2 regions of the Absiella sp. AM09-50 genome follow, and region 2 is predicted to be linked to the other one. Evidence: a T-box and tRNA genes for the amino acid it is inferred to sense, from the RefSeq annotation. Region 2 holds a T-box; the other holds one or more tRNA genes.
What was found. The T-box of region 2 lies ahead of ileS (isoleucine--tRNA ligase). A T-box ahead of a tRNA ligase gene usually reads a tRNA of that ligase, here a tRNA-Ile.
Positions count from the first base shown of each region.

Region 1 (5,415 bases), on a different contig from region 2:
ATTTGATTAATTCATCCGCTTTAAATGTATTTTTATTTAGTTTTCTGTACATTGCGGGTGGTAATACGTTCAGAATTTCGCAAAATTTAAGTACATTACTATTAGTTAGTTCAAGAAGTGCTTTCACTTTATTTCCAATCATATATATACCTCCAATCGTTTATATTATAACATGCTGTATGATGATAACACAATGGTTATGTTAAATAACACTAAAAATATTAAAAATAACAAAAATGTATAATAAAAGTGTTGACAAACATAACAAAAGTGTTATTATATGGGTGTAGCAAGGGAGCGAGCAACCCACCACGGACGATAAAACGCACCTTGCTACATCGTAAATAAATACTGATCAGTTAATAAATGCCAAGATGAGGCAAGGAGGAAAAGAACATGAATAAAGCAAGAATCGTTAAATCTGAAAATAGTGAATATCCATACAACGTACAAATATTAACTAGCGTTGATGGTAAAAATTGGAATTATTGCGGAAATGGGAAGTTTTGTAAAACATTAGATGAAGCGGAACAGCTAGTTATTAAATTTAATGGCGGTATTACTAGAGAAGAATTTGAAAATAATACATCATGGAAAATGTCTTATGAAGAATTTGTAAAATGTGATTGTACAATTTGTGATAACAAGGAATGTATACATAGACAAGCATTTAGACGTGTGCCACGAATTGATGGTGGCTTGGGTTTATGCCCAAATTTGAAAGGTGGTAAGTAATATGTCAAAAATGGAATATGAACAAATGAAACACGAATTACTACAATTAAAAGAATATGGTTATGAAATATACGCAAGTGATAATAGAGAATATGACTGGTTTTTTGTTGTAACACCTAAACAAAATCTATTGTATATCAAAAAAGGCTATTTATTCGGGTTTAATGTTTATTTGGAATATATCCCGTCTATTAAATATGGCTCTTGTTGTACATGTAATGATAATGATGAAGATGTGAGAAACATAGACTTGCAAACAATTCAAAAACTAGAAAAAAAAGGGTTAGACTTTGCGCATGAATTAGGTGCTCAACTCTATAAAAACATAGAACAAGCAAAAAAACATATTTGGAAGTTTGAAGAATTTAAGAAATTATAGGAGTAAAAAAACATGATCCCAACACAAAACATCATATTTATTTACGTGATGTACAGAATAACCAGAACAATGTTAGAAGTAGCCTTTGAAAAGGCAGAAAAGAGGAGAATTGAAGATGAAAGAAAATGATTTAACGTACGTTTATGAAGCAACAGCAAGAGAAGAGTTATCAATCGATTACGAAGGCTCTAATTATCTCGTAATCTATGGCACCCACATAAATGGTGGATGGTTTGCAATCATTAATCATGGCGTAAGTGGCAATTTAGCAGGATTTGACGATGTGCATTACAACGAAGAGCAAATAGGCATGGCGCTGAATAATTATGAAGTAGGGAATAAAATAGCAATTGTGATCGCGGCGTTCGATGAAATGAATAAAGAAATAGAAATGAAAAATGAGAAATTAAGTGAGGATGAAAAAATGAAAAGAATAGAAGAAATCAGACAGAATTTAGATAGTTATTTATATGAAGTATATTCATTTGATGAATATTATGCAATCATAGATAGTTATGAAATCATTCAATTTTATAACGATGATAACGAACATTTAGGTTGTATCGTAACGGATGATATGGCAAGCTGTATATTTGATATATTGCACGGAGCCGACCCAATCAATGATGGATGGGAAGACGGTACAGGTCAAACGCTGACATTAGATGGGTGGCATTAAAACGTAGTTTATTAAATCTACATAGTATATTTATTATTATTGTTATTGATGTTATAGTATATTTATAAATACTATGTAGTATTGGATATATAGTACCATGTAAAGGAGGTATAAATCGAGTGTTTATAATTAGATTGATCAGCAGTATATTAGGTGGCATAGTAGGATTGTTCACTGGATTGTTAAAGCACAGATGATGGATATAAATAGATATTAGCCAGATTGATTATTAAAATTGATCTGGCTTTTATTATGTTTTTATAAATATTGATTCATTCTTATTCTTTTTGTATTTCATGGTTTTGATTGATATGAGCAATGTTAAATATATCTTTGAGTTTATACATGTGATTGTGGTATGTGGTCTTATACGCAATGTTTATAGGTGCTATGATGATATAGTAGTGGTATGGAGATGATGTTATATGTTGATTACATTATATTTGTGTATGATATGATGATACAAGTTGCTTTTATGTGTGCATGTATAGTGGTAGGTGGTATGATAGGTCATACGGTCATTATAGGCGTTGTTTGTATCTATGTATATATTTGTATTAGGTCATTAAATACGGTGCCTTGTATGGTGGCATATGGTCGTGGTATGTGGCTATGACGTAGTATATATCATATGTTTATTATAACTACTATGTATATTAATCATTAATGTTATTGTTATGTTATGTGTTATATAATATACTCTAGTATTGGATATATACAGAGGATGAGAGTTTGAGAGTTGAGGAAATGGATGGAGTAAGAACAGTTCACATCACAATATGTACGTACAAATAAATATAATAAGGTCATTATCACATAATTAAACGTGGTTATTATGGTACAATTTATTAACATAGTTTAGTTATTGTATCATATACGAACGTTTAAGATACATTGATACAGCTTATATTATAGATACAAGCATACCCCACCCCTATTTCAAATCAATGCATGGGGGCTTACTTACCCCACCATTCCACACGAAAAAAATTTCAATTCCATGTATATTTCAGCATTTTGAAACCATTAAATCTCTGATTTTAACCATAAAACGGTAGATATCAATAGATATATCGCACCAAAAAAAGTAAAAAGTATACTTTTAATCTTGACAAAAGTGTGCTATAATACGCGTGTAAGATGGAAGTGGCTAAAAAGGTCGCTTCCATTTTTACGTAAAGAGCATCCGCGTGCTCGTGTTTGGTATCTGGTACGTTCCTGCTAGGTATTGAATTTTCAACTAGGTAGCAACACCTAAAAGATTGCAAAACGTTAGCGGTAGGAAATTCTACATGAACCTATTTGCTGGGCATCCAATTGGGTGCCTTTTTTAATTTATTTCTATAGGCAGTTCCATAACCGTGTGCAGGGGAACGATCAACTATGGCCATCGCACAAAAAAACGAAAGAAGAGACTGGGTTCTGATGGTTTAAAATCTTCAACAAAGTGTGCTATACGCACAGCAACAGGGAGAGAACCTCCCTTTTTATTTATACCTATGGTGTAATGGTAACATGACAGTCTCCAAAACTGTTGTTCTCGGTTCAAGTCCGAGTGGGTATGCCAAATAAGATATGACATCATAGATTAGATTTCAACTATGGTTTCACTCGCATAATAGAGTGATGTGGCAGGCAAAAGGGTTTTTCATGTTTTTCCTTTCGGTGTATCCTCCAATCTACTTTTACAATCAAAAAAAGTCCTGCAAAATACAAAAAAGCTATACAGTACATATCGCCTTGTCTGTATAGCAAACATCGTGATATAGCTCAATGGCAGAGCGGGTGCCTTATAAGCGCTTGATTCTTGTTCAATTCAAGGTATCACGACCATTAATTGAAATAGCCAGTAAAAATATAAACGCAAAGTGATGAGAAACGAGGTGGAATTATGATTAAAATAGGTACTAAGATAAAATTAAGACCAAATATGTTGTACAAGGACGATCCTGAAAAAAGTGAGAATGTCGGATATGGCGAAAATGAATTTGGCAAGTATCAGCAGTTACAAATTTTAGATTTAAACAAATCGGCGGATGGAAAGAATAAAACTGGATTTATATACGTTCGCATTTTTTCAGAACTCCCAATGTTGCCTGATGATGAAGTAGTTGTGAAAGATATTTTGTTTATTCAGCGAAAACGTAATATCGTTGTTGTTGGAATAAAAATTGAAGAAAACACCCCTTATAGTATTCCTGAACCAGAACCTAATGAAGATGCAACATTTGACTTTTAGGTAAGATGATGCAAGATGTATCAAAATTAGTATATGAATACAAAATGGTGTTTCTTCGCACCAATTTTTCAAATGTAAGACTGATGTATAATGTCGCATCTAATCTTTATGATGCAATGATCTTGCAATATGAATATTGTGAATCCATTAATAACGTTAAACAACAGCATAGGATATGTGAATTAGCTGATACTGTAATAATGCCAAAACTTAGAGAGGCAATATTAAAGACCAAGAGTGAATCGTTAGCAAATGATTTACATGCATTGCATAAATTATACTTTGCTTTATCATCAAGGCGTATACTTAAAAATTTTGCTTTGTACATAGAGCAATACAAAAATAAAAAAGTATGGGATAAAACAATGGAAACCGTTGAAACCATGTTTTATTATGCTGATATATTTGCTGTTTCAGATAAATTAAACATGATGCGTGCTTCTCTTATGCCTTCAATGGGAAAGTCATATTTTGGAAATCTATTTGTTGCTCAAAGTTGCGGTAATAACCCGAACATACAGATATTACGTATCACATATGCAGATGATCTATGTATTACTACAACTAATCAGACGAGAGCAATCATCAATTCAAAAGCGTTCAGAGAAATATTCCCAAGGTATCAGAAATACCAAGGAGATAATATTTTTAGAAGTGCTACAAAATATCATTTTTGTATGGCTGACAGTGAAGATGAATATAATCTGTTTGCTGTTACAAGGGAAGGGCAATCAACTGGAAAACGTGCTCATATCTTGATGATAGATGATTTGCTAAAAGATGATTCAGAGAGTTATAACAAGACGTTACATAAGAAAATGGTTGACCGTTATGAATCCACATGGAGTTCTCGTGCTGATGGAGATAACTTAAAAGTCATGTTACTTGGAACGATGTGGGCGGACACAGATTTACTAAATGTTATGTATGATCGTGCATTGGAAGATGATGAACTTGTACCTAGTGATAAATATAAATACACTGAACTTACAAAAACTGGAACAGCAGTTTTTATTGGTATACCTGCACTTGATGAAAATGATGAATCTACATGTCCTAAACGATATTCGTCATTAGCATTGAAAAAGAAACGTTCTCATATGAGTAGATTTCTTTGGATGTGTGTGTATCAGCAAGATCCTATATCTCCTGAAGGACTGGAATTCGACTGGGCAAATTTACAACAATGGGATACGTTTCCAGAGGTTACAAAAGAAGTTGTTAGATATGCTAGTTTGGATCCCGCAAGAAAAGGAAAGAACTATGTGTCAATGCCTATCTTATACAAGTATGATGATTTGTATTATGTAAAGGATTGGCTTTATAAAAAGAAGTCAATGGATGAATTGTATGACGATATCGCAGATAAGATAGTTGAACACC
Region 1 covers NZ_QVFI01000002.1:17,020-22,434, reverse strand. Annotated here, with positions in the region: gene DW114_RS02435 (hypothetical protein) at 1-142, opposite strand, end outside; gene DW114_RS02430 (hypothetical protein) at 397-735, shown strand; gene DW114_RS02425 (hypothetical protein) at 737-1,114, shown strand; gene DW114_RS02420 (DUF6618 family protein) at 1,230-1,793, shown strand; gene DW114_RS02415 (hypothetical protein) at 2,209-2,409, shown strand; tRNA gene DW114_RS02410 (tRNA-Trp) at 3,287-3,360, shown strand; tRNA gene DW114_RS02405 (tRNA-Ile) at 3,553-3,626, shown strand; gene DW114_RS02400 (hypothetical protein) at 3,685-4,032, shown strand; gene DW114_RS02395 (hypothetical protein) at 4,041-5,415, shown strand, end outside.
Region 1: it encodes a tRNA-Ile, which carries the amino acid that the T-box ahead of ileS (isoleucine--tRNA ligase) is inferred to sense. The anticodon was not compared.

Region 2 (26,803 bases):
ATGGTATCTAATATCTCTTTAATTGGCTGATCATCTGTAATCACGCCATTAATCATACTTCCCTCATCAAGATAATAGTCATGATAACTCTCAATTTTAATCATATCATTTCGATCACAAGATCCTTTGATTACTTGAATATTGTGATTCGATATAAATATCACGTTGTCTTTTGCCATAAAATCCTCCCTATCCTAAAGCACTAGGATCATTGTATAGAGTTACAACAGGTAATAACACACCCATCATAACGATGACAACCATAATTGCCATAACAACAATCATAATTGGTTCAATAACTGTAACCATTCGTTGTGATGCCATTTCTGAATCATAATCAAAATCATCAGCCAAAGTCGTTAACATTTCATCTAAACGACCACTTTCTTCACCTATATAAATAGAACTTGCAAGTTTTACATCAAAACCCTCAACTTTTTGAATACTTTGCGAAAGTGATACACCATTTCTAACACTTGTAATGACCATATCAAATTGATCTTCTATAAATTTATTTCCAATTGTCGAACGTACAATCATCAATCCATTGATGATAGAAATACCACTGGTATACAAAGAACACATGGTTCTCGCAAATCGAGCTGTATAAATAGTACGATTTAACTTTCCAAATATTGGAAGTTTTAATTTCAATCTGTCAAGCTTATATCTTACACTAGGAATTCTTAATAATGAAGCAATGGCCGCAACAATTACCAACACGCCTATCATAATCCAATACCAATTGGTCGTCATCACATTACTGATTCCCATTAATGCTTGTGTTATAAATGGTAAGGGCATATCTCCAAACACATCAATAAAACTAGGAATGATGATGGTAAACAATAACACAGCACAACCTAACATTACAAAAACCAAAATAATCGGATAAATCATTGCATTTTTTATTTTACTCTGCACTTTATAATCTTTATCATATTGTTTCGCCATTGTCATTGCAACCTGATCCATATGACCACTGTTTTCGCCACTTCGATACATATTGACCATTAATTCAGGAAAAGCTCTACCTTCATCCTGCATAGCGGTAGATAATGTAAAACCTTGTTGGAGTTTTACATACATATCTTTATATATTTTTTTCATCTTCACGTTTTCTTCACGTTGTACTAAAATGGACATAGCACGTATTAAACTAACACCACTGCCCAACATCGTACCTATCTGTCTTGAAAACTCTGACAATTCTTTTAAATTTAATTTTTTATCATTCTTCTCTTTTTCTGTTATATCTTTGCATGTCATCAAATATTGGTTTTGATTACGTAAAAGAGTGACCAACTCCTGTTGGTCATTTGCTTCTATTTTACCTTTCACTCTTTTAGAGTTCATATCTTTAGCAGTATATTGATACTTTGCCATATTGATTCACCTCGATCGAATTACAGTAGAAATAGTGATAAGTAAGCATTAATTAATGAATTTCCATATAACAATGATATCACAATTCCGATAGATAAATAAGGTCCAAATGCGATATGTGCGCCTTTTTTTGACTTTTTTGACACCAAAAGGTACACTGCATAACATCCACCTATTAAAATTGCGATAAATCCTGCTACTAATGTTAATTGCCATCCTAACAAAAATCCCCCAACGGCAATTAATTTTACATCTCCTCCGCCAAAGCAATCTGGAATTAATACAATGAGCAGATACATTGGCAAGCTAATGATAAAGAATCCAATGATACGTGATACAAGACTTACTTCAGGATGAAGTAACATCATCACTACACTTGGAACCGCCAATGCAATCACTAGTCCATTTGGAATTGTCATAGTATCAAAATCAATCATCGTGATTGCGAGTAAGATCATAATGATGACAAATACCACCAAAACATCCCAACTAAACTGGTAATGATGAAAACATAAAATTCCTATAAGACCACCTATGAATTCGATCAAGGTGTCTCTCATAGGAATTTTAGCTTTGCAATATCTACATTTTCCTCCAAGGAATACATAGCTAAAGATTGGAAATAAGTCATACCAAGCAAGTTGATGATTACAACTTGGACAATAACTTCTTCCTTTTGCCACTGATAATCCAAGAGGTACACGATAGATTACTACATTGATAAAACTTGCGACTACAATACCAATGAAAAAGGAGTAGATATAAAGTAACATTAAGATTGGTTCCATTTATATCTCTCCTTTCATTAATGATGGTTATTTGCTGAAATCGCCAGCCGTGAAATCTGTTGGTATAGTGTCAACTTTCACATCTTTACCTTCTTCAAAGATAACTCCTCGTGTACTATCTGCACCTAATCCTTTTGTAACAAAAACACATTTAGTTAAATTTCTGTCTGTTCCAAAGGTACATCCAGCCTTTAAAATAGTAGTAGTATCTCCTAATTCTTCTCCTATTGTATCTTTAGTTATTGTTGCTGTTGTATCTCCAGGTGTAGCATTATTTCTTGCAGTCAAAGTTTGCGCTGCCACATAGCCAGAACGCCCTTCCGCTTCAAATTGAGCATCCTTCGCCTGACTAACATATCCCATAATTGAAGGAATTGTAATAGCTAACAAGATACCAATAATCAACAATACTACGATAATCTCAACTAACGTAAACCCTTTCTTGTTCTTTTTTAAATCTTTTCTCATTTTTATTCTCCTCCTCCCAAACGCTTCTTAACTGAATATTGATAAAATTTATCTATTCAGTTTGTTTGGTTTCTTAATTTACAATGCCATTATAACAAATACATCACATCATTTCTATAGTTGTTTACCCATTTTTGAAAGTTTTTTCATTTTGGTACTATATACACTAAATTTGTGATAATATTGTGACAAAACCCATTATTAGGTTAGTAAAGCGATTACAAAACGGTTTTTATAAGAGAAAATGGACTAAATATAGAAAATTGATAAATATTTTGAATAAGTCTTTATAAAAAGATATGTAAATTTCTATTATAATAGCCAATTAATTTTAATATTTAATGACTATTATACCAAATCTAAACTCCAGCATTAACTTTTGGATACAGAAATGCATATTTACATAGATATAAATTTCAAACAATAAATTCTTACATATATTCACTGTTTTTTTATTCTCAGAAGAAATCACAATACCATTTTGACGTTTGATCTTGTAACTCAGGGCCATAGTCATGAAACAGCTTAATTTCATCATTGCTTATCATAACCACATAAAAGCTTTCATTTGTTTCAGCATTAATAAAACAAAAACCTATTTTTGATATATCATGATTATATATATCTCGTTTTGGATCAACGGTAGACTCTTTATTTAATCCATCATAGTAAATACTAAGGGACTGCAATTTGTATCCATCAATATCATTTTCTTTAAATTTTTTTATTAATTCACTTGTTATTAATTTAGTAGTTTCTGTATTGTTTGTAGTTCCTTCTATTGGTTTTCCCTCCAAGCCATATTTTCCAAACATTTCAATTGCATACGATTGTGCTTCAAGAAACATAGGCCTAACTTGCGCTTGATATTTAGCATCTTCCGCCTTTTTTACATAACCCATAATACTAGGAATTGTTATTGCTAACAAAATTCCAATGATTAATAAAACTACAATAATTTCAACTAGTGTAAATCCGTCGTTGCGTTTCTTATTTCGTAACATATCAATCACACCTTTCTTAAAACAATTACATTATAATTTAAAAAAATTCGTTTGTGTACTTTTGTGATGTTAATATGAACATTATTATATTTTTTTATCTAAATTCATACATACAAATACCTGCTGCAACAGCAACATTTAGTGAGTCAAAGGTTTTCATTTCAATAAATACCTTGTGATCACTGTAATCTATGACATCTTTACTAACTCCGTTTCCTTCGTTTCCAAAAATCAATGCACATGGTGTTTTCTTTGGTGTTTGTTGAAGGGGTGTTGCTTCATGAAGGGATGTTGCATAGAGTGTAATCCCCTGCTGTTTTAATTCTTGCAACAGTTCCATGATATCTCCACGAATGATAGGCATATGAAATAAGGCTCCTTGAGTGGAACGTATGACCTTTTCATTATAGACATCTACGGAATGGCTGGATAACACAATACTTGTGTATCCGAACGAAAAGGCTGTTCGGATGATCGTACCAACGTTGCCAGGGTCTTGAACGTCGTCTAGTACGATGACTTTGTTGCCAAAGTCAATGGATGATATATTAGGCATATGGCATACTGCCATGATGTAAGTGCCAGATACACTGTCACTTAGTTTCTTTAAGATATCTCTTGTAACTTCGTATGTTTCATAAATTGGAAACATATTTTCTTTTCCTTGTTCTATTAGGATACACTCTATTAGATTTGCTTTATGTGCTTCTTCTATTAGGTGTTCTCCTTCTATAAGAAACTTATGATCTTTATCTCTATGTTTCTTTTCTTTATATTTACTCCATTGTTTTACTTTTGCATTTGTTAGGGATGTGATTTCCATATTGATACCTCACTTGTTTTGTTCTTATATAAGTATAAAGGATTCTGAGAAAAAATCTATAGAAAAGTAAAAATAAAAGAGAAAACATCAGGAATTTAAAAATTCTTGATGTTTTCATTTTCCATTCATATAACTAACTACGCTAAGACTCTTTACAAAATTTAAAAACAAACACCTTTAATTGCTCAATTATATTTCTAGAATCTTTATCTTTTGGTATATCTAATTCATAAACAATATCAGATGCTTCTGTTAACAAATTACATATTCTTTGTTTTCTATCTTTAAACCATTCTGGATTTTCTTCCATTTTCAAATTACATTTTAATGCTATTTGCATTAATAATCGTGAATAATCCGATTTATAACCCTCTTTTTTTGAATTGATTAGTTCAATTAATGTTTCTAATCCTTTTTCTAAACTCTCTACATTTTTAAACAAAGAAGTTTCTTTTAATTCATAATGAATTAAATCAAAATAAGTGTTCTCTTTACTTTCTTTCTCTTCATGACTAAGCTCTAATGAATCATTAATATTTAGCCACAGACGACATGTTTCAAAAATTTGATTCAAAGTTCCCTTATAATTATCCAGATCACATTTTAAATTTTTATAATTCTCATCTTGTAATTTAACCATACAATCTCCATAATATGTTACTATACATTCAAACTTATTTTTATCGTCTATAGCCTTGTTTTTAGCAAATTCAATATCTAGTTGGCATAGTACACTATATAATTCGCTTATATTTGTAACATCTAATCCACCCCATATTTCCTTAATTTCTCTAATGTTAAAGAAAATACATAATATATTTCTTAAAAAATGACTATTATCCACAATAACTCTTCTAATAATTAAAGTACTATACGCTTTTATAACATTCTTTTCTTGGTTTGATAATTCTAATCTAGTTAACCATCTAATTAATTGACGTGATATATCTAGCAATTGTGATATTTCTAATTCTAGAATCATTGATTGTCTTGATAAAAGCTCAAAAAGATTTTCTATAAATTCTGTTCTAAAATCAAAATTGTCATTCTTTTGTGTTTTGCAGATTTCTAATATTTTATTAATATCGTCATATGTCTTAACATATTGAATATATGAAGATATTTCTTCTATTTCTACGGAACCTTTTTTGAGTTTATTTAAATACTTTTCTCTTTCAGTATTAAAATTAGAATAATCAATATCATCTGCTCTAAATAATAGTTCATCATAAATATTGCAGTCTTCTGTAGAAATGGATAAGTCATTTGTTGTTAAAATATTTTTTATATGATAATTATCATATTTTTTTAAAAAGTCTAGATAATCAAAGCAATTTCTTATAGTAACATATATTTCAGGTAAAAAATGCTTTAAAAACTGTACGTTCATAATATATATAAGCCAATCTTTATTTCGATATGTTTCACTATATATATTTTCTATTTCTAATTCTATATTTTCAATAGAGTACTTTAAGGATTTTAAAAAATTTTTCACTTTTCTGATATTTTTTGTATTTCTCATTACATAATTTAATAATTCATTAAGATTTTTCTCTATTTCTTCTGCTCTTATTTGTTTAGATTCACTTGTATCATCTTTGAATATTTTGTCTTCAAAACCCGTAAAATCTTTGATATCTTTTTTAATATTTTGTACAATTTCACTTTCTATCGTTAATATCATTTTTTCTATTTCTTTCGTATGTCTTCCTTTTTTCAATGTTTCATTGATTTTGTCAAAAAAACCTTTTTTAAATATGTAACCTATAAAATATTGCACTATTTCTATATATTCAATCTCGCACAAATCTAAAGTAAAAGAAACGTATTTTTCCAAATAATTAACATCATATTTACTCAATTGTTCTTTATCAACTAAAAAAATCGTTTTACAATTAGTTATATTCGTACTTTCTCGTAATACTTTAAATATCTTATCTTGATCTTCATCTTTACATCTATCTAAATCATCAATAATTAAATAAATTGTTCTATTTAATTCACCTAGCTTATTATTGATATATTCTTTATCACTTTCATCTGATTTCAAAACATAGTTAATTATGAACTGATTTAAAACCTTAAGTTTACTCTCTTTTAAATAGCTGAAAAAATATTTTTCAACTAAAGCTTCATTCTCAATAAAAACATTATTTTCTTTTAAAATTTGTATGATTTTTACAGAAAGAGTTCTCATAATCTGATCAACACTTTTTTCGCTACCTACTTCTATCCAAATGAATATATCATTTGATGTTTTTTCTTCATTATTTGTTACTTCTTCTTTATTCGTTAATTCTTTCTCTAAAGCCATTACAAAACTTGTTTTTCCCATCCCCCATTTTGCATTAATCATAACAGCATAGGGTTCTTTTATTTGATCTTTTAGTATTTGCTTAAATTTTTTTAACTGTACCTGTCTTTTATAAATTAATTCAGGATTTGGAAAGTCAGATTCTTTTAGTATTTCATTTGTTTTTTTCTTTTTTATTGATTCTTTTTTATAATAAGATAAATCATCTAAGAAGATAATCATACTGATTAAAACTAAAAATTCTGGTAAATCTAAACTTGAACTAACACTTAATAAAATTAATTCTAAATAAGATACGATACACAACCACCTTATAGATTGTAAACAAATTATATCTTTAATTCCGAAAATCAATAACCGAAATATCAGAAGTAATACAATCAAAAAAACAGCACCGAAAAATACTAATGCATTAAAGTATTCATAATGATTTTTTAAAATATTGATATTAATAATATTTCCTAAAATAAAACTTATAAAAACAATTACAACTGAATTGAAAAAATTATGTAAAGCTTTATTAATCAAATACTTTCTTTTAACCTTATCAGTAAATGATGAATTAATACAGATTATCCCTATTATAAAGATCAATAAAGATAAATGTAAAAAAATGCATTTATTATCAAAATATAATGATAATAGACCTTCTAGAAATTCCTTCATAAATAATCATTCTCCTGTACAATTTATTTCGCTTAAAAAGTTATCAATATGATTTTGAGTTAGAATTGTTTTCTGTTTATTTAACTCATAGTCATTTTATATAAAATATTAGAAACTTATTACTGCTTGAATATATGCGACCAATACACTTATCAATATAGCTATTACTCCTAATACTGTAGAGTAATACAATTGCTTCTGGCTTTGACTTCTATAAAAAAATAATTTGTATTCATGTTTAAACCATATGTATCTTTTTTTTAGCTTTCTTTTAACAATTTTCTTTATCAAAATCAAGATAGAATAATAAGCAGAGGAAATAACTCCTATCAAAATAGCTGCATAAATTTTTAAATGTTGATTAATAAATATTATAAATTCATCTGTATATAATGGTATTATCCATTCGTTAATAGTTTGTGATGAAAATATTGCTATCAGTAAAGTAAAAACAATTATTAGAAAATTTATTATTCCTACATTTATAAGATACTGTAAACTGTCTAAAAAGTTAGCACTTTTATCAATAAAATCTAAATTAACAAAGTTTTTATTAATCTCTTTCTTTACGTCAATTAAAAAATATTTGAATCTTTCATTTTCCTTTTTTAATGGAAATTTTTCTTTTTCGATAATTTTAATATAATTTACTATCGAATTTTGATAAATTGCTTTATTATTTTCTGCCTCCTCATAGCTGTTATAAGTATCATCCCAAAACAACTGATATGCTTGTATTATTGTACAAAAAGCATCATTTAAAGAATTGTTCAAAGTTTTAGGATTTTGAAAAGGATAATTCTTTAAGTCATCGGTTTTTATTTTTCCTAAATTAACCGTGCTTTTTCCTTCACAAATAACTTGTAAGATAAATGTGTGAAATTTATATATCCACCAAAAAGATTTTTCTACATGTTCACCATCAGCAAGAATCATTCTTATCAAATCACTTTTTTCTTTAATTCTATCATAATCCATATGATATCTCCAAGTAATTAATCATTTTCTTCATTTTTAATTTCTGATGTATCTAGTTTTTCTTTTTCAAGTCTTAAAGCTTCAGATTTAATATTTACTTCTTTAACCACATTATCAATTAAATCGATAGTGTAATTAAATAACCTTCTTGTGTCAGTACTTTCTTCACTAGTCTCATCCAGCTTTTGTTTAGGCTGAATATAATCATTATCAATATTATAATTAAGTAAATCATAAATATCCTTTGCATTAATACTTTTTGATTTATTATCTATAATGATTTTCTTATCTCCATTACTGATTTCAATATTTTTCTCATTAGTAATCGTGATACCTATTTTTATATTATTTATCATATCGTTTCCACCTTTTCCTAATTACTTCAACACCACCATCTAAAGTATTTGCTACTTCATCTAGAATGTTTACTTCATCATCAATATATTCCAAAGCTCCATAAGATACTTTTAAATTATTGTTTTCGTCATTTTTCAATACAATGACATTATCTACATCTAAATTTACAACCAATTCTGGTTTATGTGTTATGAATAAAACTTGTTTAAATTCTACCATTTTCCTTAATATACTAATTAAATCTGTAGAGATTCTGTTTTGTGAAACATCATCTCCAGGCTGATCAACCAAATACAGCTTTATCGTACTATCCTTTGAAAATATATCCAAATAAATTAATGCATTTTTTCCAGGTGAGTTACCTGTTGATATATCATCTTTATCTAATAGAATAACATTCTCAATCTTTAAAATGTTTTTTCCAATATATTCCTTTACACATTCTTTGTATGATGTTTTTATATCCTTACCTTCCTTTTTAAATGGATCAATTTTTGCATTACAATTTTCATCAAAGTTGTCTAAATCAATATTTTCCAAATATGATATTTTTCCTTTATGACTAAAAGGATACATTAAGGCTTTTTCAATAATATCTTTTGTGATATTTGATGTTACTACTCTTGTAACAAAATGATATTTACCAAATTGATTATCTGCTTCTTCAATATTGATTGTCTTGAAATTTTCTAAAACAGTTGGTTTCTTTTTATTATCAGTTTCTATCATGCCAACTATTTTAGAAGTAAAATTTGAAATATTCTTTTTAAATGTATTGATTTTATTTTCTTGTGCCTGTGCAGTTTTCGCTGCTTCATTATCAAATGATTCAGTTACAGAATTAATAGTAGCAATGATTGTTTCAGTAACCTTTTCTTGAAATTTCAGATTATTGTATTTTTTAATCATCTTGACTAAATTCTGTTCAACACTTGATAGATATTTTTTATCTTCATCTTGTAATAATTTTTCATTTTTTACTTTAGTAATACTGTTTTTTGCTAATTCAATAGTAGAAATTACTTTTGCATAATCTTTAGCTGTATATGTTAAATCAGGGATTACCCTCAGACTATAGCTTACATCATCTATCTCTGCTGGAATCTCTAATGAATAATCTAAATCCAGAAGTTTTGTCTTTTTTTCTTGATTAAATTCAATTAATTTAAGTACATTATTAATATAAGCATCAAGTTCCTCATTATGTATATCCGTTTTTAACTCTTTAAATTTATCAGTAAAAAATGCAATATCTTTTAAATTAGATTTACGTTGAAATAAATCTCGAATATCTCCTTGGCGATCAAATTTTATTCCATTTTTCATTTCACTTTCAAAAGGAGTGATTTTTATTTTTTTCTTTTTGCAAAATTGCTTGTAACCATTTACTTTTGAGGCTGGCTTAACATCTTTCAAATCTGAACTATAAAGATATTCAAAAAGTAAACTTTTTCCAACTGAATTGTCCCCAATCACAACATTAATACCAGAAGATAATTTAATAACTTCTTCCTTACCATTTGTCTCTATTTTTATTTCTTTTACATATGGTGCATTTATACTAGAGTATGCTGTACTTAATCTATTTGGTTCAGTTAAAGCCATTGCCAACCCTCTGAAACTAGGTAAACTTTTCATATATGTATATTTCATCTGACTTTTATCAGATGGCTTTTGGGCTGGATAAACAGTCCAATCATGGCAATCTGTACCTGTTATATATCTTAAATTTCTCAAGTCTTTTTCTTCTCTATAGTTGTTTAAAATACCTTCAACTTTACCACTTCTGAATTCTACAGCATCAAAATAATCATAGTCTATAATTTTATCAAACTCTTCTTCCCCAATACTAGATAAGTTTACATCTTGCTTTCTTGCTTTTGGGCTACATTTTTGATGAGCAATGACAACAACATTTAAATCTATTTTAGATAATATTTCCTTAAACGTTGATTTTTTATAAGCATTATTATTTTCATTATCAAATTGATATTTTGTAACAATTCCTTCGATTTTAGCAATTTTTTCTTCTTGTGCATCATCAAAAATACTAATAACATGTACTCTATTATCAGATATTTCAACGTCAAATTCAATTCCAGGTAATACTTTCAAAAGAGTTTTGCATTTGGACATATTACTTTTCATAGCTTTGTACATGTCATAACTAAAAGCGTTATGATCAGTTATAGCTATCATATTGACTTTTTCTTGTTCAAGTTTTTCCATTAATATAGGAATATTCTGAATTGTATTTTTAGAAACTAAGTCTTTATCCTTTTTACTATAAACACTATGAATATGTAAATCTAGTTTAACCAAATCATGAACAATTTTTTTGTTTTCTTTCATAGAAATTTATATCCTTTCCTGCAAGTCAATGTTACCCCTTACATCACGTATCTATCATATCACGTAGTCAATACAAAATTTAAAAAAGTTCAAAAATGGGATAGGGCGACTCTATTTATAGTAAATTTCTTTGGCTATTAGCAAATAGTTGATATATAAAAATAAAAATTTTAATTTTAAAAAGCTCTCAAATACTTAATATTTTCGAATTAAAAGCTCATTAATACTTCTCGTTTTATATAATAATGAAAAAGATATTCATTTAGGTGTTTCTTCTTTAAATGAATATCTTTATTAGATTAATTTTTCTTTTCTATTTCATTGATTACAGCTTGGCGGATGTCTTCTGGAATATCTAATATATCTATTGCTTCCATAACATTAATATGTTTTTTTATCATTAACTTCTTTGTATATTCTACAACGCTTAGAAACCGTTCTTCTGCTTTACCTTCAAGCTTACCTTCTAATTTACCTTCTAGTATACCTTCTTCTTTCGCTTCTTTACGGATACCTTCACTTAAGTTACACATTTGCATCACCTAACCCTTTTAAAAACATTATAGCTATCTTTCATTATTTGTCCATCCAACTATAATGTATATTATCTGATATTATGATTTAATATATAATATTAATAGTTTTATTTATATTAAAACACTAATTAATTTTATGCAAAAAAGCTTTTGTATTTTGCGTTTTATACTTAGATGAAAAAAAGATATTCATTTAGGTGTTTCTTCCTTAAATGAATATCTTTATTAGATTAATTTTTATTTTCTATTTCATCAATTACAGCTTGGCGGATGTCTTCTGAAATTTTCAACATATCTAATGCTTTATTAATTTCAATATTACCAGTTTCCATCAAGTTTTTGACATGCTCTACAGCGCTTAGAAACCGTTCTTCTGCTTTTGCTTCTTTACGGATACCTTCACTTAAGTTACACATCTCAGCCACCTCCTGCTCTAGATCTTCTGATACTAGTATACCATAATTTTCTATAAGTTGTCGCTTTATTTCATCTAGTGGAAGATTTGAATTGAATAATACATTCAATAATTTCATAGAGTCATATTCTCCATCATTGTAATCATCATAACTCTTTTTTAGATAAATCATGATAACTTCTATCAAATCATAATGACTTACTGGACTATGCCATTCTTTTCTCAAACAAGTTTCCGTTAGTTTGTATGAATTCACAACATCATCTTTTTCTTTTATATGATTCATACAGATCCATAAAGAATACACCTTTTTGATGTCTAAATAATTGGTATGTTGAAAACCATATTTTGCGTTCTTTTGACCTGCTAAGATCCTGCAGGCATGATACACACCTCTTGATATCAATGGATAATGTCTTTCATCATCGCCCTGTGCTTCCATGTTTATCAGAAATCCTATGATTTCTTTTTTAGCTTCTACCTTCTTTGTTGGAAGTTTCGCAAAGAAGAATACATCATAGCGTATTTCTGCGCCAATAACAGCGATATCCTCAAGGTTTAATCCCAAAAGTTCTCCATTTCTTTTGATGTACTCCATTCCTTTGATTGGCTCAATACAAGCTTCTATTTCAGGTATTGGCATACCCATATATTCTGGTATTTGATCATGCATGATAGATGCCAGAATAGATTTAAAAGCCAGGATTTTTTTACAATATTCATCATGTGCTTTTCCCGGTTCTTTCGTATCAATGGTTGATACTAGTTTTAGTCTATTATTCATAAAGCGCCTCCTTTTCGTGTAATGTTTTCCATTATACATGCATTGTATATAAAATTCTATACATAATTTTAATAAAGTCAGAAAAGCACAAATAATTATATTTTTACAGTAAAATCTTAAAGTAAATCATGATTGACAAACACAGTAATCTATGTCTTAATATGAAGCGTTTTCTTAAATCAAATCATTTCTGAAACATTTACCTCTTGGTATATTTTGCATTGCTTATAAACCTTCCTTCTTTACAGATACATTCACTTAAGTTAAACATTTTCATCACCTGCCCCTTTTAAAAACATTATAACTTCCTTTCAATATTTGTCCATCCAACTATAATGTATATTATTTGATATTACTATTTAAAATCATAATATTATCAATTTTATTCACATTAAAATACTAATTGATTTTATGTAAAAAACTTTTATATTTTATACTATGATGAAAAAAAGATATTCATTTAGGCAGTCTAACCTTAAATGAATATCTTTATTCGCTTAATTTTTCTTTTCTATTTCATCAATTACAGCTTGGCGGATGTCTTCTGAAATTTTCAACATATCTAATGCTTTATTAATTTCAATATTACCAGTTTCCATCAAGTTTTTGACATGCTCTACAGCGCTTAGAAACCGTTCTTCTGCTTTACCTTCAAGCTTTCCTTCTAATTTACCTTCTTCTTTTGCTTCTTTACGGATACCTTCACTTAAGTTACACATTTTATCACCTATCTCTTTCAAGAATATTATAACTTCCTTTCATTATTTGTCCATCACATGATAATGTATATACAAAAAAGACTATAGAAATATGGATTCCTATAGTCTTCTGGATATATTAACCTTCTAATACTTCGTGACAACGATCACATAAGCCATCTTCTCTTGAAGAATCAGTAATGTTCCAGCATCTTGGACATACTTTTCCCTCACATTTTTCTACTGCTACCTGGCATACTTCATATGCTGGTAATTCATCTACAGAGAAGCTTACTTTTGATACGATCAGCCATTGGTTGAATTTGTTGCCACAGTAATCTTCGATCAATTTACGATCTTCATCAGATACATTTACCATTACATGTGCTTCTAATGATTTACCGATAACTTTTTCTGCACGAGCTGTTTCTAGTGCTTTGAAGATATCTGCACGAATTGCCATTAAACGAGCCACATCTGCTTTGATTGCTTCTGCGTTATCAATGACAAGGTTTTCTTTGAAGCTTCCTAAATGGATACTTTCTGCTTCTGTGTGGAAGAAATCATTTACTTCTTCACATGTATGAACAAGGATTGGCGCCCATAGACGTAATAAGAAGTCTAATGCATGATACAGAACAGTTTGTACCTGTCTTCTTCTTGGAGAATCTTTCTTTTCAATATACAGGATATCTTTTGTGTAATCCATATAGTAAGCAGATAATTCATTGGTCATTAAGTTTGTTAACATACCAGTGATATCCGCAAAACGGTATTCTTGATAAGCTTTGATTGCTTTGGTATTTGCTTCATTTAATAGCACTAAGATATATTGATCTAATGCTGGTAATTCCTTCACATCTACCAAATCTTCTTTTGTGAAGTCTGTTTCTGGATTGATGTTTGCTAACATGAAACGGAATGTATTACGTACTTTACGATATTGTTCAGAAATCTGTTTCATGATTTCATCAGACATAGAGCAGTCTGCCTGATAGTCTACAGAAGTAGCCCATAAACGAAGGATGTCTGCGCCATATTTCTTAGTGATTTCACCTGGTGCTACAGCGTTCCATTGAGATTTACTCATCTTCACACCTTTGCCATCCATAACGAAACCATGGCTTAATACCTGTTTATATGGAGATTGTCCATGTACAGCTGTCCCAATGATCAAAGATGAATTGAACCATCCACGATACTGGTCACTACCTTCAAAGTATAGATCAGCTGGATAACCTAAGCCTCTTTCCATCATAGCACCTGTGTGTGAACTTCCAGAGTCAAACCATACATCCATGGTATCTGTTTCTTTACGGAAGATTCCATTTGGTGAACCTGGGTGGCTGTATCCTTCTGGAAGTAAGTCTTTTGCTTCTCTTTCAAACCATACATTTGAACCAAATTCTTTGAATAATTCTGCGACATGATCAAATACGTTTTGATCCATGATTGGTGTATCATCTTCTGCATAAAAGATAGGAATTGGTACACCCCATGCACGCTGACGGGAAATACACCAGTCACCACGATCGGCGATCATGTTATGCATACGCTGCTGTCCCCACTTTGGTATCCAGTCTACTTTATCAATTTCATTTAATAACTGTTCACGAATCTTATCGATAGATGCAAACCATTGTGTAGTGGCACGGAAGATAATTGGTTTCTTTGTTCTCCAGTCATGTGGATAGGAGTGCGTAATGAATTCAAGTTTTAATAAAGCACCGATTTCATCCAGTTTTTGTGTCACTGTCTTGTTAGCATCATCTACATACTGACCAGCAAGCCATTCGCCACAATCTTCCATCATGCATCCATGTTCATCAACGTTACAGTATGCTGGTAAACCATATTTCTGACCTACAAAGAAGTCATCTGCACCAAAGCCTGGAGCTGTATGTACACATCCAGTACCTGCATCAGCAGTAACGTGATCACCTAAGATAACCAAAGATTCACGATCATATAAAGGATGCTGACATGTGATCATTTCAAGTTCTTTTCCCTTAAATGTTTTGATGATGTTTTTCTGCGTTAATCCAAATTTTTCCCATAACGCATCAACAAGCTCCTGAAGAACTAATAATTTGCCTTTTTCACTTTCAACAAGTGCATATGTATAATCCTTATTCAAACAGATTGCTAAGTTTGCAGGGATTGTCCAAGGTGTTGTTGTCCAGATGACAAAACTTGTATCTGTATCTAAGATTCCTTTACCATCTTTTACAGGGAATTTCACAAAAATCGTAGGACTCTTGATATCCTTGTATTCAATTTCAGCTTCTGCAAGAGCAGTTTCACTGGATGGACTCCAATATACTGGTTTTAATCCTTTATAGATCAAGCCATCCATTGCCATCTTCCCAAAGATTTCAATCTGGTGTGCTTCAAATTCTTTTGTTAATGTGATATAAGGATGATCATAATCTCCTACCACACCTAAAGAAAGGAAGCCTTTTTTCTGTCTTTCTACCTGTTCTAAAGCATAGTTGTAGCAAAGCTTTCTAAAATCAGCCAGTTCCATTTCCTTACGGTTATATCCAAGCTTCTGGATAGCTGTTTCAATAGGTAAACCATGTGTGTCCCATCCTGGTACATAAGGCACCTTGTAGCCAGCCATAAAGCGGTTACGGATGATGACATCCTTTAAAATTTTATTTAATGCATGTCCTAAGTGGATATCTCCATTTGCATATGGAGGACCATCATGTAAAACGAATGCTTCGCATCCTTCTCTTTTTTCTAACATCTTTTCATAGATGTTTTGTTCTTTCCAGCGCTGCTGGAAGTTTGGCTCTTTACTTGGTAACTTTCCACGCATTTCAAACTTGGTATTTGGCATTAATAGCGTATCTTTATATTCCATCGTTTCTTCCTCCTTCATAAAAAAAACGCCCTTACTCTAAGGACGTTATTCACGCGGTACCACCTTAGTTCATATCATTTCTGATATGCACTTTCAACACGTAACGTGTGCTAAACCCGTACTTCCCTACTAACCATTCAGGAAATCTGCATCGAAAAGTGATTTTTTATTACCCTTCCTACAGCTTTCCACCAACCAGCTGCTCTCTATCAGTACCTGTAATAAAACATGTCTTTTCTGTTCACGCATTTACAATTCTTTTTTCAAAAGATCCATGTTGGGAATATTGGGTGTTTCAAATTCATCCAGTGCAGCTTCCAGTTGTCTTAACTCATCCTTCATGCTGCCTTTTAATTCATTTGCCTCATTTCCCAGTCTGGCAATATCCAGCAATATGCCCCTTGCCATGATTAAAGACTCTTTCACGATAGCATCTGCATTTTTCTGTGCTGTATCTACTACCATATTTGCTTCTTTCATCGCAATCCTTGCCATCTCTCCAGCTGCCTTCTCACGAATCGCCAGATTTTCCATGACCTTGTTATATTCCTGTTGTTTTTCAGCCAGTTCTTTTTCCATTTCTTCTACCTGTTTCAAAAGCACTGTTTGCTTTTTCTTCAGTTCTTCGTTTTCATTACTAAGCAAGGATATATAGTCATCGACCTGGTAACGGTTATATCCATTTTTCATCGTATCGAATGATTTCTTGTCCATAACATCACCTTTCGTCCTCACCTTCGGAAATAAGCGGCTTAATTCACAAATGGAAATAGCATTATTATTATGTCATAAATATGCCACTTCTTCAAGGGATTTTTGTGAATGTCATTGTATTTTTCCAGCTTTTTTCATTATTTTCCAAAATCATTCCTTTTATATGACATTCATTTTCACTATGATCATATGAAAGGAATATCCCCCTCCAGCTTTGAGGGTAGTCATGGGGGTAGTTTTGGGGGTAGTCGCATTAAACTATGAAGCAGTTTAAATGCGACTTATTTACATAAGAAAACTATGTGATGTAGAATATATGTCATTGTTTTCTTCTTTTTCTAATATGAATACCTCAAAGGTATATTCCTTTCCATTCACGAATATTTTTTTATCAAGAAACTTCCTTATTGTTTCCAAACTAATTAATTTTAGTTTCAATATCTGATCTTTTTTACTAATCCTTTTGGCAGATTTTTTTTAGATTCTTGCATTTTTGATAAAAATGTATGTATTTTATCTGAATCAAAGTTTCTTGTAACTAATGCAATAGAGAATTCATCTTCTTCAATTTTATCTTCTAGGAATACCTTGATAGCATGATAATACTTATGTGTATCATTAACTTGCTTAACAAACTTTTCAATATTTAAAGCAATAATTCTGTAATTATCCATATCTGCTTTCGTAGTATCTATACTAAACAAATTACGTTTTAAATCTAAAGCAAATGCTTTCATTTTTTTCTGTTGCTCATCAACGATAATAATAAATATGTCTATCATTGAAGCATTTTCTTTATTAACGATTGGTGAACGATATTCATGTGCATAGTATGCATACTGATTCCGTTGTAACACTATTTTTGAATAAAACACATCTAATCCGTCATCATGTTCTTCACTACATAGAATAGATTTTGATTCTCCTATTTTGTATAAAGTTCCTTTTATAATCCGATCATCATATATTTTTGCTTGTATGTTCATAGGCTGTACCTCAAAAAATAGCCTTTGCTTCTTCTATCAAATTTGAAACTGCATCTTCAAATTCAGTAAAAGAATAGCCAAATCGCTCGTTATATTCTGCTTGTTCAACAATACTTTTTCCATTATGTTTTTCAAAATTATATACCAGTACTTCGGAGTCAATCAAAAGATCTTCTTGTTCTAAATGACATTGTTTTAATATATCACAGATATTTTCCTCTTGGTATCTTTTAGATAGCATGAATAAATTATTAATTTTGTTTGTGATATTATCACTGTGTGTAGAAATGATGATACGTTTTCCTTGATTGCATAAACGATTCAACATTCTAACCATTTCAAATTGCTTATGTGGGTGCAGACTCGATTCTATTTCATCAACAATCAAAGTTGTGTAGTTTTCTACTCTTGTTAACAAATAATAAAATGGTAATAATTCAGAAATCATGGAAGATGCAACATATAGTGGTATTTCAATATTTTCATTTTCAACTGGTGTATATGTCACATCAATACCTATGTTTAGCTTGCCATCCAATAAATGCTCTTGTAAGAAGATGATTAGTTTCTTATTTATTTCAGCGATATCTTCTCGATAATAATAACCTTGTAAATAGTTTAAATAATCATATAGAGGTGTAGTCAGTGAAGTTCCTTTACTCATAAGATTTCCTTTAAATTTGTCTGTTGTGACATTCAAAAAATATTCTTTATATAGTAGTTGTAACCCTGTACGAGCAGCTGGAAAAAAGGTAGTGTATAAATCAAAACCCGCTGCATTTAACAAAAGATTGAACAAAACTTTATAACTACTTTCTCCTGTATAAGTATGATAATACTCTTTATGATCATGTTGATCATCACTCACGTCAAGCATGTATCGAAAATTTGATTTGTTAGATTCCTTTAGTAAACAAAACAGAAATGCGTCATTTTCCTCTAAAACAAACTCTAATTGGCATTTTTCAATAGGGATTGATGTTTTGAAAATTGATAATATGATATCATCCAATTCTTGTTTTAGTTCTTCATTTAATCTTTCTTGCATATCATAAATCCTATTGGAATCAATTTTAATTTTATTAGATGATAAATCAGCATTGCTAAACTCATATTTTAATAATAAATCCGTTTGATTTAAAACTTTTTGTATAAATCCATAAATCAATTGCATAAGATATGTTTTCCCACTGTTATTTTCCCCAACAAAAACAATAAATTTTCCTAATTCAATATCTGCTTTTTCAATCTTACCAAAATTTGTGATGTGTATAATTATTTTCATAGACAACGCCTCCATTCTGGTCTAAGTATACCATAGAAAGTGAAAGAAAAATAATGAAATCAAAAATTTGGAAATTTCTTTATTTGGGTAGCTTTTTGGGTAGTTATTTGGATAGTTATTTTCATTTCATTGAAATGAAAAAGCCCGCACATAGCAGGCCTTACTCATATTTTGCGACTTCAATAACTAGATGATCTTTTTTTGTCTTGTTGGATACTTCTAAAAACTTAAAACGCCCTGCTTTTCGTATCGATATCACACTGCCAGCACTAACCGTTGTGGAAGCCTGCTGGTTTACGGTATGATTGACCTTCACAAGTCCTGCTTTGATAAGATCTGTTGCTTTGCTTCTGGACATATGTCCAAGTGTAGATACCATCACATCTAAGCGTAAGGAAGATACGATTTTGGTTTCATATTTTAATTTTTGTTCATGTTGAATAGGTTCATTTGTTCGCTGAAAATGAAGAGAACAGCGTTTGATTTTGGTTAAGTTGCAGGTGATATAATTTTCAACCATCTCATCACAGAAAATATAGATTCTGTCATCCTCAATGATAAAATCTCCAATCATATCCCGTTCAATGCCAATATGCATAATGGCACCTAAGATATCCGGATGTGATAATTTAGAGAAGGATGAGGAGTAGTTGGCTTTTAAACAGATGGTAGGAAAAGCTGGTTCTTCATCATCATATGGTAGAAATGCAAAACGTACACGTTCCGCATTTGGATAACCGCCATCCATACGATAAAGAATCTGTTTCCCACAGATACTTTGTGCAATCGATGCTTCTTCAGGCGTAAAAAAGGGAGTAATGCATATCCGTCTATAACGTTGCATCTGATCAATGAGATCATATAGGCGTTTTACGAATTCTTCATTACCCCGAAAATGTTGTAACTGATGCTGATTCATTAATTACTCTTCGTTTGCATCCAAACTGATTTCTCCATGTACTGCTACATTTTTAGGAGCACACAGAATAACATTATGACCAATTTTCTGGATGGTTCCATCCAGAGCGAAAATAACACCTGTTAGAAAATCGATTGTTCTTTGCGCATAATCTCTTTGCAGCTTATGTAAATTAATAACGGCTGCCTTGTTTTCTTTCAAACGTTTTGCGACTTCTTCTGCTTCATCGAATGAACGTGGTTCAAACAAAACCATCTTTGTATCACCTGATAAACGACTTACCTTTGATTTTGGCTGTTCATATTCAGACAGGACACGGTTATCTTCATCTTCCTGTTCTACTTCTAACACATCATCTTCATCCATTGGTGCAATAAATTCTTTAAATTTTTGACCGATGCTCATGTTGGCATACCTCCTATACGTTATCACTATTTTATCACAAAGTTCTGCATAGAAAAAGGCTTTTTCCAAAAGAAAAGTGAGATTTAGCTAAATCTCACCAAAATCACATCGCCCTGAATATTTTCAATTTCCTTTACATCGATTTCTATTTCTTCTTTACCGAAGAAAAAAGGAAAGCATTTTTTGATACAGGAACGTGGCGGACATGCGTAGATTGCATAAATCAGATAGGAGCACGGATCAAAAGCAAGATCACAAACCGTTCCTATCAATGCCCCGTTTCGTATATTGATAACCTGTTTCCCAACGATATCTGAATACCTCATTTGCCTCACCTAGTTTATTGTATGAGGAAACTTCAAATGTGTGCTAGTTTTCAATATCTTTTCGTAATGCCGCAATAGCATTTTTTTCAAGGCGTGATACCTGTGCCTGGGATATGCCAAGTTCATTTGCGATTTCTGTTTGTGTCATATCATCATAGTAACGTTTTTTGATGATATCCAGTTCTTTGCCTTTTAAATGCTTCAGGCTCTTTTTTAATGCCATCACATTGGATAATTTTTCAATTTCATCATGCTCATCTTTGATTTGATCTAACAGAAACAATTCATCCCCATCACTGTTATAGACGGGTTCAAAGATACTTAATACGGATTGGGTGGAATCTAATGCATCCACGATATCTTTTTCTTTGACTTCTAATACAGAAGCTAAATATGCTGTGGTTGGTTCTTTTTGATAGGTATGTATATATTCTTCTTTTACCTGAAATGCCTTATATGCTAAATCTTTTAGATGTCTGGATACTCTGATGACCTGATTATCTCTTAAGTAACGTTTAATTTCTCCCATAATCATGGGAACAGCATAGGTAGAAAAACGCACCTCATGTTTTAAATCAAAGTTATCTATGGATTTCACAAGACCGATACACCCTACCTGAAACAGATCATCCATGTTTTCACAGCGGTTATGGAAACGCTGAACGATGCTTAGCACAAGCTTTAAGTTCCCATTGATCAGGGTTTCTTTAGCTTGTAAGTCACCGTTTTGTAAAGCGACAAACAATTCTTTCATTTCTGCATTGGTCAACACTTTTAAAGTGGATGTGTTGATCCCACTGATTTCTACTTTATAACGACTCATTTCTACAACCTCCTAGCCTTGTGTACTAGGAGTTTTCCCTTGTAAAATTTATGCTATACACGTGTTTATTTGTAAGTAACTGGAAAGAGATATCACTTGACAAACAGGAAAAAACCATGGTGTTTTATCATCATGGCTCTGTTGCTTTTTTCTTCTTTTCATCTTTTTGAAATTCCCGATATATCTTCATAAAGGCCCTTTTTTCTATCCGTGATACATAAGATCGTGAGATATTCATGGTTTTGGCAATTTCTCGCTGGGTCTGTTCCTTTTGTCCATATAAACCAAAACGCTTGGTAATGATTTCCAGCTCTCTGGCATCGAGTACGTGAATGAAACGTTTAAGCTTGGATACGTTATCTTCTAACATCATATCATCAATGATATTATCTTCTGGCGCGGATATCGCATCAATGAGTGTAATCTCACTGCCATCCTTATCGGTCGCAATGGCTTCGTTAAGTGATACGTTTTGAAAATAGTTTTTAGAGCTTCGTAAATACATCAATATCTCATTTTCTATACATTTACTGGCATAGGTTGTAAGCTTATGCCCTTTTTCCGGTTTGAAAGAATCAATAGCCTTGATCAATCCAATAGTTCCGATACTGATGAGATCTTCTTTTTGTTCCTTACGGATATCGTATTTTTTTACGATATGGGCAACCAAACGCAGATTGTGTTCAATCAGCTTATTGCGTGCTTCTTCATCATGATCTTTCAATAATGCGATACACTTTGCTTCTTCTTCCTTATCAAGTGGTTGTAAAAAACTGTTGTTTCGTATATATCCAACATAACATAACGCATTTGACAGTAATTCAAATAATGTTGTTAACATTTCTTATCACCTGTTATCAGTATATGATAAGGGATGTGACAACATGCGACAAAAAAATCGGATTACACACGTAATCCGATTGGTGTTGATGCGCCTGGTAAATAGATGCCGGCGATAACAACGTTTGCACCATTGTATCCACCATGTACGACTTGTCCATTACCTACATAAACAGCGATGTGACTTTTACCACTGCCATTATTTGCATAGTATAATAAATCACCTTGCTGTAAGTTATCTAAAGAAACCTGTGAAGCGATTTGCAAGAAGTTGTCTGGTCCCATGATGTGATGTTCAACGATCGCATCGCCATCCTCTTCTTCTACTGTGATCCATGCGGATTTTCCTACTGCTTCAATACTTTTTTCTGCGACTTCTTCACACCACATGTTTGCACCTACATAAGATAATGCTGTCTGGGCAATAGGATTTGTAACTGCTTCCTGCTGAGGCTGTGGAGCTTCTTGTTTTTTGGAAGGAGAAGGCGTGCTTTCCTGCTTTGGCTGTGACTGTTGTGTCTTTGCAGGGGCCTGTGTTTGTGTTTCATTAACTTCGTTATTTTCCACAGCCTGCGCTGTTTCATTTGTTTGTTGTTCTTTTTCAACGGTTTCTTTCTTTGTTTCTTTTTTACTTGTTTCTGCTTTTGGTGTAGCTTTCTTAGCATTTTTCTTTGTAGTGACTTCCTGTACCTGTTTCATAATATCTTTAGTGCCTGAATCGATATTCGTCAAACCGATTGCCGCAACCTTAGTACTTTCAGCTGTTGTATTGTTATAAACGATACCACCACAAATCAATCCAGCGCTTAATAATGCGCATGTACTATATGTCAACATTTTAGATTTTTTCATCTTCATGTCCTCCTTGTTTTAAACTGTGTTTCTTACTTCCTACTCATACTATACACAAAACTTTGTCACACGTAAACCCTTTAGCCTACATTTTATGACCTTTTTGTGATATTAAATGCATTTTTAGCATTTATGTGACACAGCTGTGATTATTTAGATAAAAAAAGACAGTCATCTTTCTGACTGTCCTAATTCTCTAAAAATGAACGATAATAGATTTTAAAACTTAATTTTTCGTTCAGTTTTTCTAATGCAATCTTAAAACCGTCAATATCAAAGACTGCGACATCAATATAAGAATAATGGATACCAATTGCCCCGCCAATCGTTCTAGCTAGTGACATATCATAGAATAATTTATTGATTTCCTTTTCTAGCTGTTGACGTAATAGTGCTTCTTTTTCATCTTCATATAAGACTTCATAAAATAGATAGCCATATTCTGCGCCACGCTCTTTCATATCTTTACATGACTGGTATTCTTGATTTAACAATTCCTCCTGAAGTTGTGGATTGGTGGTAATGATCATCTTCATATCTTTACGAAGGGTTTCACTTGGCAGCTTTTCATCCAGTTTGTATGCCATATAAATAGTGGTAGGATCATGGTACTCGCTCCACTCTTCATCAATGATGATATCACAGATATCTTCGTAAAAGTTAGGTAAAAGACACACATTTTCTTCATCACTTGGTGTGTCAATGATCGTAATGCTGTTGATTCTTGCTTCCAGCTCCAGTTCTCCAATGAACAGCTCCAGCATATAAGCAACCAGACGGTTACGATAATCTTCTTCCATATCCTTTAATGCTTCACAATATACTTCAATATCCAGCATCTTTAATGCTTCATTGATTTTGTAATAGATTTTAAAGTCTGCCCCACCATAGCGTTTTCCTTTCACATCAATATAGCTGTTCATTGCTTTTTGTGATAATGGTGGCCGCCATGGATTCAGGATCCAGTTTTCTTTTAACTGTTCTGGTGCATCTTTCACTAATAAAGCGCTGCAAAATTGTACGTTCTTATCTCCACCGCTTGGAAATGTCATTTCATAGAAGCCATTTTCATTCATTTCCAGCTCCATCTTTGTGCCGACAATCGTCGCTAATCGATGATTTAAATCCTCTAGCAGATGATCTAATTCGTGTTGATCACCTTCTTGTAATGCCTGTTCAATAGTGCTCTGTACCGTTTCAAAATACTTCCAAAAATTTTGTACTCTATGTTTTAGATTCATATCTACACCTCTATTCATTTCTTATCAATAAACAATACTGCTTCAAATCATAATTGTCATGTGTAATGACACTCATCAATTTAAAGCCGGTTTCTTCATATAATGCCAGATTGTCTTTATGATGTGTTTCCATTGTCACATCAAACCCTTTTTCTTTTGCATCTTCACATACACGTGTAATCAGCATTTTAGCTAGTCCCTGTTTTCGATCCTCTTTTTTTGTATACATCAGATCAATATGATATGACTCATGTGTCACAAATTCTTTGACCCAGCGGCTGGTAAACATATCCCAGCACTTGATCACATGCCATATGACCTGAAAGGAATGAGTGGATATCAGCATGGGAATCATTTTCATATTCAGACTAAATAAACGCAGATGATATTTCCATGCGTTTTCAAGTGATGTATCATAGACCACCATCACACTGTGCAGTTCTTTACTATCTGCGATAAAATGACTGTATGGACGAATTGCAGCCAAGTAGTGTTTAAAGAAATACTTTACCAGGCGCCTTCTTGATTTTTTATATGGAAATACGGTTTTATACAGTTCATCCTCATAAAAATTCTCTGCCATTTCTTTATAAAGATTGGCAATTTCATAGTCATTTAATTCATATAAACCAGCGAATGACATTTTTTCACATCCTTATTCCTCGCCCTATTATATCATATTTCTTCGATATGTGTAAATTATGAAAAGAACGTCTTATGTAATTAAACATTCACTAGACGTTCTTTCAGCTTTTTCAATATTTTTTTCTCTAAACGGGATACCTGTACCTGGGAAATCGACAATTTTCGGGCAATATCCTCCTGCTTCATACCTAAATCATAGCGATAGTGTAATAGCAGCTGATCACGTTCTTCTAAGCGTTTTACTTCATTCTCCAAACTGACCTTCATCACGACATCTTCTTCTTTACGATTTTTCACTTTATCTTCTAATAGAATTGGTGAGCCATCGTTTTCATAGATGGTTTCATCTAAAGAATAAACAAACTGATTTGCTTCAAATGCCACGATTACATCGCCAACATCTAATTGTAAATCATCTGCGATCTCCTGATAGGTTGGCTCATGATGCAGCTGTTGAAATAGTTTTTCTTTGCTTTTCAGCATCGTTAAATAACCTTCTTTAATGGAACGGGATATTCGCATACTGCCATCATCACGAAAGTATCGTTTGATTTCTCCCATAATAATTGGTACTGCATATGTAGAAAACTTTACACCATAACTGACATCAAAATGATTCAGGGCTTTCATCAATCCCACACAGCCTATTTGAAATAAATCATCCTGGCTTTGTTTCGGTCGATGAAATCGTTTCACAATAGAATAGACAAGCGGTGTATTCTGCGCAACGAATTCATCTCTTGCTTTGTTGTCCCCTTGTTGAATCAGATGAATCAGTTCTTCATTGCTCCGTTTGATTTCCATGTCTGATCTTCTTTTTGATTTGCAGATCACATCCCTTTCCCGCTTCACTATGAATATGGAATTCATCCGCAAATGTCTGCATTATGGTCATTCCCATACCACTTCGCTCCAAATACTCTTTGCTGGTATACATTGGCTCCATGGCTTTTTGGATATCATCAATACCACAGCCATCATCTTTCACGTGGATATAGATATAATGCTCATCATAGCTGACTTCCAGCAGGATGATGCCATCCTCTACATTCTCATATCCATGAATCATCGCATTGACGACTGCTTCCGCTAAAATTGTTTTGATTTCCATCACATCTTCCATAGGAAGATCTAACGGCATTAAAAATGCCACAACTGAGGTTCTCGCAAATGCTTCATTTTCTAATTTACTGTAGAATTCCAGTTTCATTTTATTCATAGTTTTACCTCATTTCTTTCATGTCGTATGATCTGAAAGATGCCTGACATCTGAAACAGCTTCTCATTGGCATTTGACAGGTTGCATACCACCAAAGTGCTGCCTTT
Region 2 covers NZ_QVFI01000009.1:104,048-130,850, reverse strand. Annotated here, with positions in the region: gene pilM (pilus assembly protein PilM) at 1-179, opposite strand, end outside; gene DW114_RS09995 (type II secretion system F family protein) at 190-1,386, opposite strand; gene DW114_RS09990 (prepilin peptidase) at 1,407-2,174, opposite strand; gene DW114_RS09985 (prepilin-type N-terminal cleavage/methylation domain-containing protein) at 2,202-2,642, opposite strand; gene DW114_RS09980 (prepilin-type N-terminal cleavage/methylation domain-containing protein) at 3,101-3,646, opposite strand; gene DW114_RS09975 (TrmH family RNA methyltransferase) at 3,741-4,469, opposite strand; gene DW114_RS09970 (P-loop NTPase fold protein) at 4,612-7,452, opposite strand; gene DW114_RS09965 (hypothetical protein) at 7,561-8,430, opposite strand; gene DW114_RS09960 (hypothetical protein) at 8,448-8,786, opposite strand; gene DW114_RS09955 (PHP domain-containing protein) at 8,776-11,139, opposite strand; gene DW114_RS09950 (hypothetical protein) at 11,439-11,672, opposite strand; gene DW114_RS09945 (hypothetical protein) at 11,906-12,874, opposite strand; gene DW114_RS09940 (hypothetical protein) at 13,372-13,593, opposite strand; gene ileS (isoleucine--tRNA ligase) at 13,712-16,441, opposite strand; T-box leader at 16,477-16,694, opposite strand; gene DW114_RS09930 (DivIVA domain-containing protein) at 16,691-17,155, opposite strand; gene DW114_RS09925 (hypothetical protein) at 17,590-18,141, opposite strand; gene DW114_RS09920 (ATP-binding protein) at 18,152-19,426, opposite strand; gene DW114_RS09915 (RNA-binding protein) at 19,587-20,345, opposite strand; gene DW114_RS09910 (cell division protein SepF) at 20,349-20,750, opposite strand; gene DW114_RS09905 (PRC-barrel domain-containing protein) at 20,834-21,076, opposite strand; gene DW114_RS09900 (SigB/SigF/SigG family RNA polymerase sigma factor) at 21,120-21,899, opposite strand; gene sigK (RNA polymerase sporulation sigma factor SigK) at 22,030-22,740, opposite strand; gene DW114_RS09890 (NlpC/P60 family protein) at 22,803-23,591, opposite strand; gene DW114_RS09885 (hypothetical protein) at 23,780-24,832, opposite strand; gene DW114_RS09880 (GNAT family N-acetyltransferase) at 24,843-25,475, opposite strand; gene DW114_RS09875 (SigB/SigF/SigG family RNA polymerase sigma factor) at 25,556-26,281, opposite strand; gene spoIIAB (anti-sigma F factor) at 26,259-26,696, opposite strand; gene DW114_RS09865 (anti-sigma factor antagonist) at 26,693-26,803, opposite strand, start outside.